4 regions of the Desulfosporomusa polytropa genome follow, and region 1 is predicted to be linked to each of the others. Evidence: riboswitches for the same ligand, from Rfam matches in the RefSeq annotation. Region 1 holds a riboswitch; each other region holds the start of a gene.
The links. A riboswitch is a leader RNA that binds a small molecule or an ion and turns the genes downstream of it on or off. The one in region 1 is predicted to bind S-adenosylmethionine.
Positions count from the first base shown of each region.

Region 1 (4,953 bases):
AGTGCTGGTTGTGTTGGCAATGAGGTCTCAACACTATAATAATAATAAGTTAGGGGAAACGCTATGATAAATCCGTCGCTAGATTCTTTGGTAAAAAAGGTTGACAGTAAATACACATTGGTAGTATTAGCCGCTAAACGGGCGCGTGAAATTATGGATGGACAGCAGCCGCTTATTGAATGCAAATCCAACAAACCAGTGACAATTGCGCTAGAAGAAGTTGCTCGAGGGAAAATCACCTATGAACGCACTAAAACTGGTATTAAATAGGAGTCAATGATGTCTTTAGGTCAAAACATTGTTATGGGAGTTAGTGGTGGAATCGCAGCCTACAAGGCAGTTGAGGTTGTCAGCCGTTTGAAAAGAGCGGGTTGTAACGTCAACGTTATCATGACCAAAGCGGCCACAGAGTTTGTCACACCGTTAACTTTTCGTGAACTTAGCGGTAATCCGGTAGTAACTGATATGTGGGAAGAGCCCAAAACTTGGAACGTGCAGCACATTGCCTTAGCTAACTGGGCGGATGTGTTTCTTGTTGTACCTGCTACCGCCAATATTATTGGGAAAATAGCCAATGGTATTGCTGATGATATGCTTACCACTACCATTATGGCTACAAAAGCCCCAATAATAGTAGCACCGGCTATGAATACCAATATGTATCTCAACCCGGTTACTCAGCAGAACTTAACCAAATTGGCAGGGTTAGGTTATCATATTATAGAACCTGCTGTCGGCTTATTGGCATGTGGTGTTGAGGGACCAGGCCGTTTACCAGAACCGTTAGTAATCGTCGATAAAGTTATTGCTTTGTTGCAAAACTGCCGAGATTTGCAAGGCAAACGTATATTGATTACAGCGGCCGGTACGCGTGAGGCCATTGACCCTGTCAGATATATTGGTAACCGTTCGAGCGGTAAGATGGGATACGCTCTTGCCGGGGTAGCAGCTAGACGGGGCGCTGAAGTCATACTTGTTTCTGGTCCATCAAGCCTACCAACTCCACTGGGGGTAACTATTAAACGAGTAGAAACAGCGGCTCAAATGCAGGCTGCTGTTCTTGACGAATTTGATACTGTCGATATTGTAATCAAAGCTGCAGCTGTTGCAGATTACCGACCTGAAATGGTAGCTGAACAAAAAATCAAGAAGACAGGGGATACCTTAACCATTAATCTCGTTAGAAATCCAGATATTTTATTTGAGTTGGGGCAAAAGAAAAAACAGCAATTATTAATTGGCTTTGCTGCTGAAACCGAAGACCTTATGACTCACGCCCAGGAGAAATTAACCAAGAAAAATCTTGACATGATTGTTGCTAATGATGTGACCCTCCCTGGAGCTGGTTTCAATATTGATACCAACATTGTAAAAATTATACATAAAAACGGTGATATAGAAGAACTACCGCAGCTTAGCAAACAGCAAATAGCAGAAATTCTTATAGACAAAATTGACAAAATGCTGACAAAATCTACTTGATTTTTTTTTATATTTAGTTTAAAATTTCTTTGATGTGACAATTGCATATACTATACTCATCAAGAGTTGGTGGAGGGACTGGCCCGATGAAACCGCGGCAACCATTTAGCATATTTATGCTAAAAACGGTGCCAATTCCGGCGGTAAACCGCGAGATGGGAGTGAAAAATCACACCTCCCTTTGTGGGAGTTTCTTTTTTTAGTAACTAGTTAGGAGGGATTATATTTATGGCAACAAAACGTGTGCTGTTTACATCAGAGTCTGTAACTGAAGGCCATCCGGATAAGATTGCTGACCAAATTTCCGACAGTGTGCTTGACGCTATTATAGCTCAAGATCCTGAGGCCCGAGTAGCCTGTGAAACATTAGTTACTACTGGTATTGTACATGTAGTAGGTGAGATCAGCACTAAGTGCTATGTTGACATTCCCAAAATTGTGCGTGAAACTATTAAAAGTATTGGTTACACGCGTGCCAAGTATGGTTTTGATGGCGAAACCTGCGGTGTCTTACTATCTATTGACGAACAATCGGTTGATATTGCTTTGGGTGTAGACAAGGCGCTTGAAGCCAAGCAGGGTGACATGGATGCCATTGATGCTATTGGCGCCGGTGACCAAGGCATGATGTTCGGTTACGCTACTAACGAAACCCCGGAATTTATGCCGTTGCCAATCGCCTTAGCACATAAAATGGCACGTCGATTGTCCGAAGTTCGTAAAAATGGCGATCTGAGTTATCTGCGCCCAGATGGTAAAACTCAGGTCACTGTTGAATATGAAGATGGCAAACCGGTACGGGTTGATACCATCGTAATTTCAACTCAGCATAGTCCTGACGTTGATCGGGAAACTATTGAAAAAGACCTTATAGCTAACGTAATAAATCCCATAGTTCCCCAAGAGCTATTAGATGCCAAAACCAAATACTATATTAACCCAACCGGTCGATTTGTCGTGGGTGGCCCGCAAGGCGATTCAGGCTTAACCGGACGTAAAATAATAGTTGATACCTATGGCGGTATGGCTCGGCATGGCGGCGGTGCTTTTTCCGGTAAAGATCCCACAAAAGTTGACCGGTCTGGTGCTTATGCGGCCCGCTATGTTGCTAAAAATGTAGTTGCTGCAGGACTAGCCGACAAATGCGAAATTCAATTGGCCTATGCCATTGGCATCGCTCGTCCAGTATCTGTTATGGTGGAAACTTTTGGGACTGGTAAAATTCCAGAAGATAAAATTGTTGCACTTATCAACAAGCATTTTGACTTACGACCTGCGGGTATAATTAAGTCGCTTGATCTTAGACGTCCTCTTTATCGTCAGACTGCTGCCTATGGCCACTTTGGTCGTACTGATGTAGATTTGCCTTGGGAACACATTGATAAAGCCGAACTTCTTCGCAAAGAGGCCAATATCTAAACTTATTAATTAATGGTCAATGGTAATACTAATATTGCTGGACATTCAATTCAGTTTAAAGGAGGTATTTCATTGGCTGCTCAAAAAAATATTACAGAATCTGTTTACCACGTTGGCGGTCTTAAAGGTGACCACTGCCGGGATCGTATTGAACATACGTTATCCCACCTTTATGGTGTTTCCTCAGTTAAGGTGGACATGGCTTCCCAGCAAGTTGTGGTTAGCCACGATGAAACTGTAAATTCTAGCGGATATATTGAAGAGACATTACAATCACTTGGCTATTCAGTTCAAGAATAGGAGTAAGTAACCAAATGAAACTTCATTTTTCTCCGCTAAGAAGACGCCGGATTAAACGTTTTTTTAAACGTTTGCCGATGGACACCGGGCTTGATTGGGAAATGGCCGCTCATTACCAGGAAAAACCGGTAGCAGGTATTTGATAGTTAAAAGCGAATATATACTTTTAGTTAAAAAGGGGACTGAACAAGTCCTCTTCTCTTTATCTAAATAAGAAATGAACTTTAGGTGAAAAAATGTCAAATACCGCTCAAATAATTGTAAATATTCCCACCCGCAGCATTAATAAACCCTTTTCTTATCTTATTCCCGCCCATTTATCATTTGTGGCTATAGGCTGGCGTGTGCTTGTGCCATTTGGTAATAGGAAGATAGAGGGCTTTATTGTCGGCTTAGAGGAGGAAAATATCCCAGACTTAAAGTCCATTCTTGATGTTCTAGATGATTATCCATGGTTTGATAATAATATGTTAGAAACTGCCAAATGGCTAAGTAACTATTACCTATGCTCTTTAGCTGAAGCAATGCGGCTGTTTATTCCTGGTCAATCAGGCATTAAAACTCAAAAAGCTTATCAGGCACCGCTTGTGCTTGATGGGGAGTATCCCGCAGCTTTACTATGCAATAAACCAAAAGAATACCACTTGATGCTCACTTATATCTATGAACATGGTCCGGTCACGCTGAACGACCTTACTAGACGATTCACCTGTATAGATGATATGATAAAATTCTTTTTACAGCATAAGCTAATTGTAGCTGCTGATACTGTCAGCAAGCGTGGTAGGGCCACTTCAACAATGATTATTAAGTTGGCCGTAAGCAGGGAGCTTGCTGCTCAAATGGAAGAAACGCTGCCCAAAAGCAAAACTGCCCAACACCGCTTACTCAAGGCGTTATTAGCTACGCAAGAACTTACTTCAGTTCAGTTACGCAGTCTTTCTATTACCCAGGCCACTGTGAAAAAACTTGCTGAGCAAGGTCTTGTTACTACCCGCAATGTGCCCATATTTCGTAATAGCTATGCTGGAAGTCACCAAACAGCTAAGGAATTGAAATTAACCCAAGAGCAGTTACTGGCTTTACAGCAAATTATTCCAGCTATAAATGCCGGTGTTTATACATCTTTTTTGATTCACGGTGTTACCGGCAGTGGTAAAACCCAGGTCTATATCAAAGCAGTAGCCGAAGCACGGCGTCTCGACCGTCAAGCTATCGTCTTGGTACCTGAAATAGCTTTAACAAGCCAGATTGTCGCTCGTTTCAAGGCGGCGTTTGGTGATGATGTAGTAGTTATGCATAGTAAACTTTCGGTAGGCGAGCGGTATGATGCCTGGCGACGACTACAGGCCGGGCAAGCCGGAATTGTAATTGGCGCTCGCTCAGCATTATTTGCACCAGTTAGTCATTTAGGCCTGATTATTATTGATGAAGAACATGAGTTTACCTATAAGCAGGAGGAAACACCCCGTTACCATGCCCGGGAGGTGGCGGCAGCTAGAGCTAGGTTTGCTGGAGCTACTGTTATCCTTGGTAGTGCTACACCGGCTATTGAAACCTATTACGATGCATTACAGGGAAAACATAGCTTACTGCCGATGAACAAACGGGTGGATGATACGCCAATGCCGCCAGTTACTCTTGTTGATATGCGCCAAGAGCTAGCACAGGGGCGCCGCAGTGTCATCTCGCTGCCTTTACAGGTCATGTTGACTGAAATCCTAGCGAAAAAGGAACAGGCTATCATTCTGC
Region 1 is NZ_AP042400.1:1,597,276-1,602,228, forward strand. Features, by position in the region: gene gmk (guanylate kinase) at 1-39, shown strand, start outside; gene rpoZ (DNA-directed RNA polymerase subunit omega) at 64-270, shown strand; gene coaBC (bifunctional phosphopantothenoylcysteine decarboxylase/phosphopantothenate--cysteine ligase CoaBC) at 280-1,482, shown strand; SAM riboswitch class I at 1,536-1,644, shown strand; gene metK (methionine adenosyltransferase) at 1,711-2,901, shown strand; gene ACZ449_RS09290 (heavy-metal-associated domain-containing protein) at 2,974-3,201, shown strand; gene ACZ449_RS09295 (hypothetical protein) at 3,216-3,344, shown strand; gene priA (primosomal protein N') at 3,438-4,953, shown strand, end outside.

Region 2 (4,953 bases), 1.7 Mb from region 1:
GGTTGCCTTTACTGGCGGTGTAGCCCAGAATCAGGCCCTTAGGCGTAAACTTGCAGCCAGGCTGGGGCTGGAAATCAGTACTCATGATCAGGCAATATTTGCTGGGTCTATCGGCGCGGCCCTGTATGCGTGGGATGCGCTGTAAATATGTTAAAATCAATAGATAATGGGGGAAAGTAATATGGCAGATGCATTTGCGATGCTTAAAAGCATTAAAGAAACAGGTAAAAAGGTAGTAGGGTTTTATTGTGTCTATGCGCCGCAAGAGCTTGTACTGGCGGCTGGTGCGCTGGGTTTTGGTTTGTGTGCCACTAAAGAGGAAGCCATTCCTGATGGGGAAAAGACATTGCCGCGTAACTTCTGTCCGCTCATCAAATCTTCGTATGGTTTTGCCGTAACAGATAAGTGTCCGTACTTTCTCTATTCGGACATTATTATTGGTGAAACAACCTGTGATGGCAAAAAGAAGATGTTTGAGCTCATGAATACCTTTAAACCAGTGCATGTTATGAAACTGCCACAGACCTATCTTGATGATAGTGATAAGGCATACTGGCTAAATGAAGTAAGAATATTGAAGGAACTACTGGAAAAAGAACTAGGAACCAAGATTACCGATGAAAAGCTCAAAGAAGCCATAAAGGTGCTGAATCAAGAGCGACTCCTGATGCAGGAATTGGCCGAATGTATGAAAAATGACCCAGTACCGATGACCGGGCAAGACTTTTTAAAACTGATGTGGGGCCGGAATTTTGTTACCGACCGGCCGGAATTTGCTCAACAAATAAAAGAGATGATCAGTGATATGCAAGAAAATATTGCCAAAGGCGAAGCCGCTATGCCTAAAGGGGCTAAACGGATTTTGGTTACCGGCGTGCCAACAGGTATCGGCTCAGAAAAGGTTATTAAGATTATCGAGGATTGTGGTGCAGCAGTCGTCTACATTGAGAACTGCTCAGGTATGAAGCAGTTTGTTACACTTGTCGATGAAACCAAGTCACCGCTCGAGGCTATTGCCGAGAAATATCTAGCAACCCCTTGTTCTTGTATGAGCCCGAACCCCATTCGCCTTGAGAATCTTGCCAAACTGATACCGGACTATCGAATTGATGGTGTGGTTGATATCACCTGGCAGGGTTGTCATACTTATAACGTAGAAAGTCGGGTAGTTAAAGAGTTTTTAAAGAAAAATGGCGACACTCCATTCCTACAGGTTGAGACCGACTACTCGCAGGGTGATGTGGAGCAGATTAAAACAAGAGTGCAAGCTTTTCTAGAAATGATGGGTTGAGTTGTAAACTGAGCGTAAGATTGACTTGACAAATGTATCCTGGTTGAGTATCATGTATATATTACTAATAACTTAATATCTAACTCTTATCCAGAGAGGTCGAGGGACTGGCCCGATGACACCCAGCAACCGGCATATTTGTGCAGTGGTGCTAATTCCAGCAGGAATCAGAGATTATTCCTGGGAGATGAGAGGGGATTAGATGTATAGCAAATGCCCCCTCTTTTATTTGAGGGGGCATTTATATTGGGGTATTTAGAAAATTGTGAGGGGAGGCTATATCATGGTTATTACCTTTTTTCCTGGTTTTAAATGGCGGCCGCAGCTCAAACTGGTACAGATAGCTAGTCCGGAAAATCCGCTTATAGTAACAAGTGGTTCGTGTTTAAATGATGTTACTGTGGCGTATGAAACCTATGGCAAGCTAGCAGAGGCCTGTGATAATGCGATTCTGGTCGCCCACGCATTGACTGGTGATACCCATGCGGCAGCCCATGAGCAATATGATGAACCGGGGTGGTGGGAAGCATTAATTGGCCCAGGTCGGCCGTTGGATACGGATAGGTTTTTTGTTATTTGTGCCAACGTGCTGGGCGGTTGCCAGGGAACAACTGGCCCGGCTTCACTTGATCCAGCGACCAGTAAGCCATATGGAATTAATTTTCCGGAGATTACCATAAACGACATAGTACGGGTACAGAAACGGCTAGTAGATATACTTGGCATCCGACAGCTGGCGATGGTAGTCGGCGGTTCTATGGGTGGGATGCAGGCGCTGGAATGGGCGGTATGCTATCCAGGTTTTATTAAGGCTGCTGTTGTAATTGCTGCTCCAGGCTATTCAGCACCGCAAGCCATTGCGTATAACCGCGTAGGCCGTCAGGCTATCATGCTTGATCCCGAATGGAAAAATGGGAACTACTATGGCGGGGCCGGTCCGGAAAAGGGCTTGGCGGCTGCACGGGCACTGGGGATGATTACATATCAAAGTGAAATATCTATGGCGTATAAATTTGGCCGTCGTACACGCAAGGGGCAGTTTGAGGTGGAAAATTACTTAGACTATCAGGGGGCACGCATTGTCAAAAGGTTTGATGCAAACTCCTATCTTTATCTGCTGCGGGCGCTCGATCTTTTCGATGTAAGTGCTGGTTATGCGTCCTATGAAGCGGCTTTATCCCGTATTGATGCTCAGGTGCTGGTAGTGGGCGTAAGTTCAGATATTTTATATCCGCCGCACCAGCAGCAAGAATTGGTCGAAGCTATGCGCCGCGCAGGTGTGCGAACCGATTATACTGTTATTGACAGCCCACACGGGCATGATGGTTTTTTGATTGATTTTCATTTACTGCGCCCGATATTAGTTAAGTTTATTAATAAAGTATTGCCAGTTCCAAGTGTTTTGCCGCTTAGGCAGTGGATTAGGTTTCGAGCCTCTAGTCTGGCCTATTTAGGTGCTAGGTTAGTACCGGAGATTCAGTATAAGTCCGCCGTAATAGATAACTAAAGGACTTGGTACAAGCCAAGTCTTATCTTATATAGCCATAAGTAATCATGTGCATGCCTTATGTGTATTATACTCCCATTCCATACTTGCATATAATGAAGGAGGAGTGGTAGCTTGTGGAAGGGGGAGAGGTCATGTGGAATTTATTTGCGAAATTATTTAATTGCAAACAATTTGACAGTAATATAGATACTGTCAAAGCTGATATAACTGCTGATAGCCAGGATGAAAAGGTACTGATTCCAGTTGCCTTGGATATAACACGGACACAGGAGTTCTGGGATAAAGCTGTGCTGTCATGAGCTCTGTGAGAGCAATATTGCAAATTATTCTTGACAGAATCATAGTGAGCCAGCCATAGTATAAGGTATATAGTCCTAAAAGGACTATATACCTTATACTGATATTAGGGAGCTCATCTGTTATGGATATTCTCCATTTAACTTATTTTATTGAAGTAGCTAGGCAACTGAGTTTTACCAAGGCAGCTCAATTGCTTCACGTTTCTCAGCCCTCCATTAGCAAGATGGTCCGCAAATTAGAGGATGAGCTTGGGGTTATCCTTATTGACCGGTCAGCACGTCAGATTAAGCTGACAGATGCCGGGCAGGCTCTCTATGGACGTAGTATTAAGATTGTTGATTCACTCAAGGATATAGCTAAAGACTTGGAGGATTTAACGAGTGGCAGTAAAGGAAACATCCGTATTGGTATTCCGCCAATGGTTCAGACTAGTTTTTTTGCCATAGCTATTGGGGAGTTTAAGAAGAAGTATCCTAACATTATTATTGAATTGATTGAAGTTGGTTCTAAGGCCGTTGAAGGAATGTTAGAGGATGGAAGCATTGACATAGGTGTTGTTGTATTGCCTATAAAAAGCAAAGCCAAGTTTTCCATGTTTGCTTTTATAAAAAATCCAATTTGGCTTATTGTTTACCCGGAACATAGGTTGGCAGGGCGGGAGTTTATAAATATTACAGATTTGAAGGACGAGCCAATCGTCATGTTCCGCAAGGACTTTGCGCTGCATGATCATATTGTGGAGAAATGCCGCGAGTATGGCTTTGAGCCAAAGGTGCTCTGTGAAAGCTCACAGTGGGACTTCATGGTGGAAATTGTGGCAGCTAAACTGGGAATTGCTTTGCTGCCAAAACTAGTATGCGATAAACTAGCTATTGATGTTATTAAGGCTTTGCCCATTGCGGAGGAAATTAGCCCTTGGCATTTGGCGGTCATGTGGAAGCAGGATACATACCTATCTTTTGCTGCCCGTGAGTGGTTACAATATGTTGCCTGTTTATTTGGTGTTACGATTGACTTGGATTAAGATAAACCATGAAAGGGTTGGAGAAGTTGCGATTTGAGGACATATATACGGTATTTTGGCGAGACTGGGTGGTATTAAATCGGCGGTTGGTCAAATTTGTTTTATCCCGGATGATTAGTCCGGTGTTATATTTGGTGGCATTTGGCTGGGGGTTGGGAAGGAACCTGCCAATGAACGGTGGCAGTTATTTGGATTTTATTTTACCAGGTATCATGGCGTTAAATGCTATGAATATTAGCTTTAGTGCAGTGGGTTCGCCGCTTAATATGAGCCGATTGTACCACAAGACACTAGAGGAGTACCTGATTGCACCTGTCAGCCCAAGTTCATTTGTGGCAGGTAAGGTATTAGCCGGGGCACTCAGGGGGCTTATTTCTTGTGCAGTAATTTTTATATTAGCGTATATATTTGGCGCTAAGCTCGCAGTTACTGTCAGTTTTATCCTGACACTAGCATTGACTTGTCTGTTGTTTGCTGCTATGGGTCTGGTGGCAGCTATGCTCATAAATTCACACGAAGATATGGCTAGTTTCAGTACCTATGTGTTGTTGCCTATGTCATTTCTGTGTGCTACCTTTTTTTCGCCAGATCGGTTGCCACTTGCGTTTAGATGGTTTATTGACCTATTGCCATTAACTCATGCTACTTATGCCCTTAGAGCCATTGGTGGAGGCATGGAGATGCCTTGGATATCAGTTGGTGTTTTGACTATGTACACCGTATTATTGATTGCTATTGGCGTATGGACTATGATACGAGTACGGGATTAGTTGGGAGACATTTGTTAATAGCGTCCCATGAATAGCAAGGGAGGATCAACAATGGTTA
Region 2 is NZ_AP042400.1:5,507,467-5,512,419, forward strand. Features, by position in the region: gene ACZ449_RS27675 (acyl-CoA dehydratase activase) at 1-145, shown strand, start outside; gene ACZ449_RS27680 (double-cubane-cluster-containing anaerobic reductase) at 182-1,291, shown strand; SAM riboswitch class I at 1,375-1,485, shown strand; gene metX (homoserine O-acetyltransferase MetX) at 1,575-2,798, shown strand; gene ACZ449_RS27690 (hypothetical protein) at 2,933-3,100, shown strand; gene ACZ449_RS27695 (LysR family transcriptional regulator) at 3,223-4,125, shown strand; gene ACZ449_RS27700 (ABC transporter permease) at 4,134-4,895, shown strand; gene ACZ449_RS27705 (flavodoxin family protein) at 4,947-4,953, shown strand, end outside.
Region 2: linked by a shared signal. The riboswitch ahead of metX (homoserine O-acetyltransferase MetX) and the one ahead of metK (methionine adenosyltransferase) in region 1 are both predicted to bind S-adenosylmethionine.

Region 3 (4,953 bases), 2.8 Mb from region 1:
AAGGATAAACGCTGAAAGCATCTAAGCGTGAAACCAGCCTTAAGATGAGGTCTGTCATTCGAAAGAAGTAAGGCCCCTTGCAGATTACAAGGTAGATAGGCCAGATGTGGAAGTGGAGTAATCCATGCAGCTGACTGGTACTAATAGGCCGAGGACTTGACTTAAAACCTCGTTTGCATGAAGTGCAAACATCAATGAATCCTAATACGCAGTCTTTCTTCTGTGAAGTTTTCAGGGAATACAATGTATTGCCTTAGACTGTTCAGAACGTGACATATGCTAGGCGGAGTGAGGACGTACCCGGAGTCGTACTGGAAAGTACGTCGGAGGGAACGCCCGGAGCGACAACGACGCAGATGGTGCGTTATCAACAGCCGTAACTATATCCAGTGACGATAGCTGTGGGGCTCCACCTGTTCCCATACCGAACACAGTAGTTAAGCCCACAAACGCCGAAGGTACTTGGTTGGAAACGGCCTGGGAGATTAGGAAGTTGCTGGTTAATTTTAAAACACCTACTATATATGTAGGTGTTTTTTTATTGCCTTAAAGTTTAGAACGTTCAGAGTGCCCCAGGTGCTAGGCGGAGCGAGGACGTCGCCGTAGTCGTACTGGAAGTACGTCGGAGGGGACGCCCGCAGTGACAACGAAGCAGATGGGGTGCTATGGACGTTCGTAGTAGCCGAAGGTACTTGGTTGGATTGGCCTGGGAGATTAGGAAGTTGCTGGTTGATTGAAACACCTACTATTTGGTAGGTGTTTTTTGTTGTCGCAAAGTTTAGATTGTTGCAAGCATAACAACTTTACAATTTTTCCTTGACAGCATTTAGACCTTGTGCTAATATAACTCCAAGAACTGAATACAGTGATTTTTCATCAAGAGTTGGCTGAGGGACTGGCCCTATGAAGCCGCGGCAACCATCGCATATACGCATTTGTATAGGCGAAACGGTGCCAATTCCTGCAGAAGCCCGTAAGGGCCTGGCAGATGAAGAATAGCATAGTTAGTTAATTATGTCTCTTCTTCTGTGAAGAGGCTTTTTTATTTTCAGGAAGTAAAGGAGGAACCATATAAATATGATTATGTTAACTGAATTACAGAAGGTATATCAGGGAGAATCAGGCCCTGTAAATGCACTTGATAATGTGTCTCTTGAAATAGAGCAGGGTGAAATTTTTGGTATTATTGGTAAAAGCGGTGCCGGGAAAAGCACGCTGATTCGTTGTATTAATCTGCTGGAACGCCCTACTGCTGGCCGGGTATTGGTTGATGGTCAAGATATGATCACCTTATCTGAGGGCGAGTTACGAGAAGCTCGTAAACGTATGGGGATGATTTTTCAGCACTTTAATCTACTTTCGGCACGCACTGTACTTGAAAATGTAGCTTTTCCATTGGAATTAGCTGGTATCAACCGGGCTGAACGAGAAAAAAAAGTAGAACCTTTATTAGAATTAGTTGGCCTGACAGACAAGCGAGATGTTTATCCAGCCCAACTTAGTGGTGGGCAGAAGCAGCGGGTAGGTATTGCCAGGGCATTAGCTAGTGAGCCTAAGGTGCTCTTATGTGATGAGGCAACCTCGGCGCTTGATCCGCAGACTACAGAATCCATTTTGGCGCTGTTGAAAGATATAAATAAAAAACTAGGTCTGACTATTGTTCTAATAACTCATGAGATGCATGTTATTAAAGCGATTTGTGACAAAGTTGCCGTTATTGAAGGGGGACAGTTGGTTGAAATCGGTAAAGTATTTGATGTGTTTACTAATCCACAATCAGCAACCGCGCAGGATTTTATTAAAGCAGTAGTAAATAACAAAGTCCCAGATACATTAGCAAAGCTGTTGTCAGAAGCGCCAATAGTTGGTGGAAATCTTGTTATGAGGTTATCTTTTTTCGGGGAAGCGACCAATGAACCATTTATAGCTGGACTTATTCGCCGGTTTGCTGTAGATGTAAATATTATATCAGGCAATATTGATCATTTGCAGGATATTCCTTATGGTACGCTCTTGATTGAGCTATCAGGGAAGGACGAAGATATCCAAAATGCACTACGTTATATGCAGGATCTAGATTTGAGAACAGAGGTGATTGGTTATGTCGCAAGACATGCTCATGTTGCTGGTTGAGGGACTAGGAGAAACATTTTACATGGTGGCTGTTTCCTCGCTGGTATCAGCGCTTTTTGGAATTCCCTTAGGGGTTGTCCTGGTGGTAACAGGCAAAGGTCATATTAAGGAAAATCTTATATTTAATCAGACATTGGGAGCCATAGTGAATGCTGCCAGATCAACGCCTTTTATTATTCTGATGGTAGCTATTATTCCTTTTACCCGGATTATTGTGGGTACATCTATCGGCACAAATGCTGCCATTGTGCCACTTAGTATTGCGGCTATTCCATTTCTCGCCCGGGTTGTTGAGTCAGCAATTAAAGAAGTGGATGCAGGCTTAATTGAGGCTGCACAGTCGATGGGAGCATCAACTGGCCAGATTATTTTGAAGGTGCTTATTCCAGAATCTATGCCGTCTATAGTGCTAGGATTTACGCTGACGGTGATTAGTCTAATTGGTTATTCTGCCATGGCAGGTGCTATCGGTGGCGGTGGATTGGGTGATTTGGCTATCCGCTATGGCTACCAGCGCTTTCGTGCTGATGTTATGTTGGCTACAGTAGTAATTCTTATTGCCATGGTTCAAATCGTGCAGTCAAGCGGTGATTACTTTGCTCACAGACTTAACAAACGGTAATTAGGAGGTAGCGTATTAATGAATAAAATTACCCAGGATAGTGAAGAAGGTTATGCGTCAGCTAAAGCCAGACAATTTACGGAATCGGTTATTCGGGAGATGAGTCGGATTGCAGCCACTCATAATGCGATAAATTTGGCGCAGGGATATCCGGATTTTCCAGCGCCGGAAGCTATCAAGCAGGCTGCTGTCAGAGCAGTCATGGAGGATCACAATCAATATGCGATAACCTGGGGTACGAAAGGCTTGCGTGATGCCATTGCTACCAAGGTAAAGCGCGACTATGGAGTAGTCATTGATCCCGAGCGTCAACTCACAGTTTGTTGTGGCGCGACAGAAGGCATGATTGCTACATTGCTGGCAACTATTAATCCGGGCGATGAGGTTATCATATTTGAACCCTTTTACGAGAATTATGGGGCAGATGTTATTCTCTGCGGTGCAGTTCCTAAGTATGTTAGCTTACAGCCGCCGACGTTCAATTTTAGTCGTGAGGAATTAATCGCTGCATTTTCGGATAAAACCAGGGCGATCATTATTAATACACCCAATAATCCAACAGGCAAGGTCTTTAATCGTGAGGAACTGGAATTAATCGCCGAGTTGTGCATTAAACATGATGTACTGGCAATTAATGATGAAATTTATGAGCATATTCTTTATGACAATACTAAGCATATTCCCTTATGGACGCTGCCCGGGATGGCTGAGCGGACAATCGCGGTAAATAGCGTCTCTAAAACCTTTAGTGTTACTGGCTGGCGGATTGGGTATGTGCAGGCCGCGCCTGAGATTACTGCTTCTATTCGCAAGGTACATGATTTTCTTACTGTTGGGGCAGCAGCACCGCTGCAAGTAGCCGCTGCTGAAGCGTTTAACTTCGGGTCTGAATATTATGAGGAATTAGCTGGCTTTTATAGCGAGCGCCGCGACTATCTGCTTACTGCGCTGGAAAAGGCTGGTTTTACTTGCATGAGACCACAAGGCGCGTATTATATTATGGCAGATATTACTCCGTTTGGTTGGGACGATGATGTTGCCTTTGCTAAATATATGGCTAGTGAAATTGGGGTAGCTGTTGTGCCTGGCTCCAGCTTTTTCCGGTCAGAAAGTACAGCTGGTAAACAACTGATACGTTTTTGCTTCTGCAAGAAATTTGAGACATTACAGGCGGCAGCCGATCGGCTAGAAAAGCTCAAAGTAAGGACAATATAAAAGATAGGGAGAGAAAAAGAATGAGAAGATACACAAAGCAATTGACATTATTCTTAATTCTAGCATTTACGGTTGTGGTACTTTCAGGCTGCGGTAAACAGGCATCTGCTCCGGCAGTCTCAGATAAGCCGCTTAAGGTCGGTGTTACCGCCGGGCCACATGCTGAAATTATGGATGTGGTAAAAAAAGTGGCCGAGAAAGATGGTCTTAAAATTGAGATAGTTGAATTTAATGACTATGTCCAACCTAATGTAGCATTAAGCCAGGGTGATATTGACGCTAACAGTTTTCAGCATCAGCCCTATCTTGACAATATGGTTAAAGACCGCCAATATGACATTGTATTTGTTACCAAGACGGTAATTTTCCCTATGGCGATATACTCCAAAAAAGTGAAATCACTTAATGAGCTTAATCCTGGGGCTACGATTGCCATTCCTAATGATCCTACCAATGGCGGTCGCGCTTTGTTGCTTCTGGAGAGACAAGGTCTGCTCAAGCTTAAGGCTGGTGTAGGACTTAAAGCAACGGCGGCTGATATCGCTGAAAATCCTAAGAACTTTAAGGTTAAAGAATTGGATGCTGCGCAAGTCCCGCGTTCATTGGAAGATGTAGATTTGGCAGCTATTAATACCAACTATGCCATTACTGCTGGTTTGGTGCCGAATAAGGACTCTCTGGCGATTGAGGATGGCAATTCGCCGTATGCGAATATTATTGCTGTTAAGGCTAAAGACAAAGATAACCCGATGATAGCTAAGTTTATAAAAGCCTACCAGTCGGAAGAAGTCAAGAAGTTTGTTAATGAACATTTTAAGGGCTCAGTAATTGTTGCTTGGTAATAAAAAAATAGATAAAAACCACGGATTAACCGTGGTTTTTATCTATTTTCCTCTACCAACGTGGTGAAGTTGTCTACTAATTCGGGATCAAACTGAATACCGGCAAAGCGGCGAAGTTCTTCAATTGCGTGTTTATGAACA
Region 3 is NZ_AP042400.1:4,465,275-4,470,227, forward strand. Features, by position in the region: rRNA gene ACZ449_RS22620 (23S ribosomal RNA) at 1-164, shown strand, start outside; rRNA gene rrf (5S ribosomal RNA) at 386-502, shown strand; SAM riboswitch class I at 871-995, shown strand; gene ACZ449_RS22630 (methionine ABC transporter ATP-binding protein) at 1,078-2,133, shown strand; gene ACZ449_RS22635 (methionine ABC transporter permease) at 2,102-2,755, shown strand; gene ACZ449_RS22640 (pyridoxal phosphate-dependent aminotransferase) at 2,774-3,970, shown strand; gene ACZ449_RS22645 (MetQ/NlpA family ABC transporter substrate-binding protein) at 3,991-4,812, shown strand; gene ACZ449_RS22650 (HD domain-containing protein) at 4,851-4,953, opposite strand, start outside.
Region 3: linked by a shared signal. The riboswitch ahead of ACZ449_RS22630 (methionine ABC transporter ATP-binding protein) and the one ahead of metK (methionine adenosyltransferase) in region 1 are both predicted to bind S-adenosylmethionine.

Region 4 (4,953 bases), 800 kb from region 1:
AAACTAATTCGTGGTGCCGGCCTGGACGTGTTTACTCACGAACCGCTGCCAGAATCCAGTCCGCTGTGGACTATGCCTAATGTTATTATCACACCCCATGTTGCCGCTTTATCACCGGCCTATCTTGACCGTGCTGTCAAGCTGCTCGCTGATAATCTCACCCGTTTTATCCAGGGTCGGGATATGATAAATCTTGTTGATAAAGTCAAAGGCTATTAGTTTAGGCTATCAGCCATTTTAAGCAGCGTAAGCTCCGGTGGTTCACCTACTACCGGAGCCTCATGATGTCTTGCGACAATTTCGGTCAGCTCTTGGGGCAGGCCAGCTGCACGCAGCATAGTCGCCCCGCGAGCAGCATGATTATAGTAAATATAGACAGCATGACGAAGATTGTCTATTTTGCCGCCCCGCCCCATTTTTCCCCAGGATTTCGCCCACTGTGCCGCAAACGTATCTAAAATCACAGTAATAATCTTATCAGCAGTACTAACGTCACCTTTAACCTTGCCGACATCGTGCAAGAGCGCACACTTTATAAGTAGTTGTTGATCAACAGCTGCTTGATCAGCCGCAAGCTTACATGCTGTATATGCTACATTCAAAGCATGTCGCTGGTCAGGCAGATCCATCTGCCAAAACAAGGCAGCCTGCGCTTTATTTAGGTATTTATCGACAAATTCTTTATCACTTTCGTCAATCCGGGCAGTAAGCGCAGCAACAACCTGTTTAACGCGTTTATTCAATATAGATCAGTTCTTCATAGCCTTGTTCAGTAGCCGCCGTTTGTGCTGCCGTTTTTGAACACCCAGAAAGCGCCAGTTCTGTTCGACGGCCTGCTTTGCGATACTGCTTGGCCGCTTCAATAGCCTCAGACAGTTTCCCCTCGGCCCAAGCAATGTATATATCTTTACCGCGAACACTAACGTCAATGCCTTGACGCTCTAGTGCCAGCAGCATTCGTTCGATTCCCAGGGCAAAACCTGTGGCTGGATTGGCAACACCGAAAGAAGCCAACATGGTATCATAACGACCACCGCCGCATAGGGGAAAGCCCAAACCTGGTGTATAGCCCTCAAAGACCATACCAGTATAATAATCAAAATCGCGAATGATGCCCAAGTCAAAGTTGACATACCGGTCAACGCCATAGCCTGCTAAAAGCTTATGAATGTCAGCCAGATTATCAAGTGCAGAGCGGCTTCGTTCGTTAGCAACAAGTCGGTAAGCAGTATTAAGCATATCCTCTCGCCCATGTAAGAGGGGAATTTGTTGCAATAGTTCCCTGGCTGCCTGACTAATACCGCTTTGGGCCAAAACCTCACCCAATCCCACCAAATCACGGGTAACCATAGCATATTTTACTTTTTGCTGCTCCTGCGGACTTAAGCCACTCTCGTCCATAAGGCCGTTAATGAAAGCAACTTGGCCTAAACCAATCTGAAAATTGGTTAAACCGGCCTCCAGCATGGCTTCAACCGCCAATGCGATAATCTCCGCATCAGCTGCTGGCCCCGGGGCTCCTAAAAGTTCAATCCCTGCCTGGTAAAATTCACACTGTCGTCCAGCTTGCGCTTGCTCATGCCGAAATACATTAGTAAGATAAAATAATCTGAGCGGCAGCGGCCTTTCTTTAAATCTTGTCGCAGCTACCCGCGCAATGGGTGTTGTCATATCAGGACGCAGCGCTAACGTACGATTATTCTTATCAAAAAATTTAAACACATGCTCCTGGATAGCGTTGCCTGTACCTAGTGTTATAGTTTCCATATATTCAAAAGTTGGCGTCACCACTTCATCATAACCCCAACAGGAAAACAGCTCAGCAAGAGCTCCTTCCACAATGCGTTTTTGTTTTGCTTCTCGCGGCAGCAGATCACGTGTTCCATAAGGAATTTGCGGCACAAAATTATTCCTGTTCATTGTGTACACTCCATTCTAATCAGCTGTTATCTACTTTATCCAACACCATTTTATAGCCATCGGCACCATAATACAGACAACGCTTAACTCTGCTGATTGTTGCTGTACTCGCACCGGTTGCAGCAACAATATCATCATAAATAACGCCTGCTTTTAACAGTCGCGCCACTTCCAGCCGCTGAGCCATAGCTTTAAGTTCCCCAATTGTGCATACGTCTTCAAAAAATTGATAACATTCCTCCTCACTGTTTAGCGATAAAATCCCTCTAAACAACTGATCGGTAAGCCTATCTTTTAATTTAGGATTTGCAGGCATAACTACTAGCCTCCCTATAAGTACTTGCTATTTTTATATTTATTCGCTATTTTCCCGGATTTTCCTTCTTTAATACTTTCCATCTTTATTTAATTAAAACGTCTTTTGTAAAATTCCCGTTTTTTTACACCACTTTTTCTGTTGACAGTCTTTCGTAGTCATGTTAATATAAAATTCATAAAATTAAATATTGTTCATCAAGAGCTGGCTGAGGGAATGGCCCAATGACGCCGCGGCAACCATCGTATTTGCGAACGGTGCCAATTCCACAGGATTACCTCCTGGCAGATGAAGAACTGGACAACAAGCCTCTTCGGACTGCCGAAGAGGCTTACTACTTTTCACGAAAGGAGGATCATCTAGTCATTATTATTAGAGATTAGAGATAAGTATTAGGAGGAATTATTCTATGAAAAAGTTTACCCTGTTAGTAATGATTGCATTATTAGCCTTTTCTACCTTTATCGCTGGTTGTGGCAGCAAGAGCACCCCTGCTCCGTCAGCCGCAGATAAGAAAACCATTAAAGTTGGCGCAACTGCCGTACCGCATGCTGAAATTCTCAATGTTGTCAAACCACTGCTTGAAAAAGAAGGCATCAACCTGGTTATTGTCGAGATGAGCGACTATGTCCGTCCCAACATGGCTGTGGCTGAAAAAGAACTAGACGCTAACTTCTTCCAGCACATCCCCTATCTGACCAAATTCAGCGCTGAACGCAAGCTTGATCTGACCTACACCGCTGCCGTACATATTGAACCGATGGGTATCTACTCCAAGAAAGTCAAGAACCTGAATGACCTGCAAACCGGTGCAGCAATCGGCATCCCCAATGATCCCACCAACGGCGGCCGTGCACTAGCCCTGCTAGCCAAAGCCGGCATTATTAAACTCAAAGATGGTGCAGGTGTTACTGCTACTATTAGCGATATCACCGATAATCCCAAAAATGTAAAAATCCGCGAGCTTGAAGCTGCGCAACTACCTCGTTCACTTGATGATCTTACTTTAGCCGTCATTAATACTAACTATGCACTAGAAGCTAAGCTTGTCCCCAGTAAAGATGCTCTGTTTATTGAACAAAAGGACTCTCCCTATGTTAATATCCTTACTGTCCGCAAAGGCGATGAAAACCGTCCTGAAATCCAAAAATTAACTAAAGCCTTAACATCTGAAGAAGTTAAGAAGTTTATTAATGAAAAATATCAAGGTGCCATTGTACCAGCATTTTAATTCTTTCAAAAGAGGCTATGTACGATCTAAGCAAGCAGGGCTGTGGATAACTTATTATAAGTTTTTCCACAGCCCTTTTTTAGCGCGCAACAACGCCATAAAGGAAGACATCAGCAATACCGTTAGCTGCCTTATCAAGGGAGTCACTGTTATCCTCAACAAAACCCTGGAATACTGTCATAACAATGACGCTGAATAAACCATGAGCAGCTTTATGTATATCACAATTACGGATACTTCCCTGCTCAATACCTTCTTGTAAGATAGTTTGTAATATCCCGATGGTATGAATAAATATTTCGCGATACTTTTCACGCTGGGCAGCAGTAAAACTTGACGGTTCTTCATGGCCTAAGCCTCGCATCTCGTGCATAAGCACTCGCCACAAGTCACCATTAGCAATATAAAATTCTAAAAATACCTTAATAGCCTTTGTTACTTTGTTTAACGGAGTCTCAGTAAGCGCTGCTATTTGTCCAAGTTCGATTTCAAAATTAGCACTGCGTTCCTTTATAAGGGTATAAAAGAGTTGTTCTTTATTGACAAAATACTTATATACTGTGCCCTTACCGGTGTCAGCCAGAGCAATAATTTCATCAACTGTGGCACGGTGATACCCTTTGCGGGAGAAAACAGTATAGGCAGCATCCAATATTTTCTGACGTTTCATCGTACTTCCTCCAATCACCCGGACCACGTTAACTGAGAGATAATAAACGCTACCATCCCTATGGCTATAGCTAGTTTAAAGATTAGCCCTAATGCCTGGCCAATAACAATACTTTTGGCTACTCTGGCTGCTTTTTCTCTGTTTCCGGTAGCCACATACTCTGCTACATAGCCGGCGGCAAAAGATCCGCCGAGCGCCCCAGCAATGGAACCCAGTCCAGGCATGAACCCTGTACCGATTATTCCGCCAGCGATACCGCCAATAAAAGCTGCTAGAATGGCCGTGCGTGAGGCGTTTTCCTTTGTAGCTCCCAATGACCCAGCCACAAATTCGGCCAGTTCCCCGCTTAACAAAGCGCCAAAAAGCATAAGCAGCACCGTACTGCTTATATGAGAGAAGTTTTCCAAATAGCCATAGCCCAAAGCAGTAAAAAATATCAACCAATTGCCAGGTAAACCAATAGCTGTCAGACCAATACCAACAATGGTAACCACAATGACTAGTAGATTACTGGCTGTTAAACCTGCATCCAAAGTGCACACCTCTTCAACGTGCTCACCTGTCGCTGCGATTAAACGCCCGATGAGCAATATCTTTACGGTACTGCATACCATCGAAGTGTATCGCTGGCACAGCTTGATAAACCTTATCTACGGCTTCCCGAAGATTATTGGCTACTGCCGTGACACCTAGCACCCGACCACCCTGGGTGACAACCTGGCCGTTCTTCGATCCTGTACCGGCATGAAATACCATAGCCCCTTGCGACTCAGCTTGATCAAGGCCGGTAATAGTATCCCCTTTGTTGTAACTCCC
Region 4 is NZ_AP042400.1:2,396,535-2,401,487, forward strand. Features, by position in the region: gene ACZ449_RS13155 (D-2-hydroxyacid dehydrogenase) at 1-219, shown strand, start outside; gene ACZ449_RS13160 (HDIG domain-containing metalloprotein) at 216-743, opposite strand; gene hisZ (ATP phosphoribosyltransferase regulatory subunit) at 736-1,920, opposite strand; gene ACZ449_RS13170 (YerC/YecD family TrpR-related protein) at 1,940-2,236, opposite strand; SAM riboswitch class I at 2,428-2,531, shown strand; gene ACZ449_RS13175 (MetQ/NlpA family ABC transporter substrate-binding protein) at 2,646-3,467, shown strand; gene ACZ449_RS13180 (TetR/AcrR family transcriptional regulator) at 3,547-4,137, opposite strand; gene ACZ449_RS13185 (DUF456 domain-containing protein) at 4,152-4,670, opposite strand; gene purD (phosphoribosylamine--glycine ligase) at 4,693-4,953, opposite strand, start outside.
Region 4: linked by a shared signal. The riboswitch ahead of ACZ449_RS13175 (MetQ/NlpA family ABC transporter substrate-binding protein) and the one ahead of metK (methionine adenosyltransferase) in region 1 are both predicted to bind S-adenosylmethionine.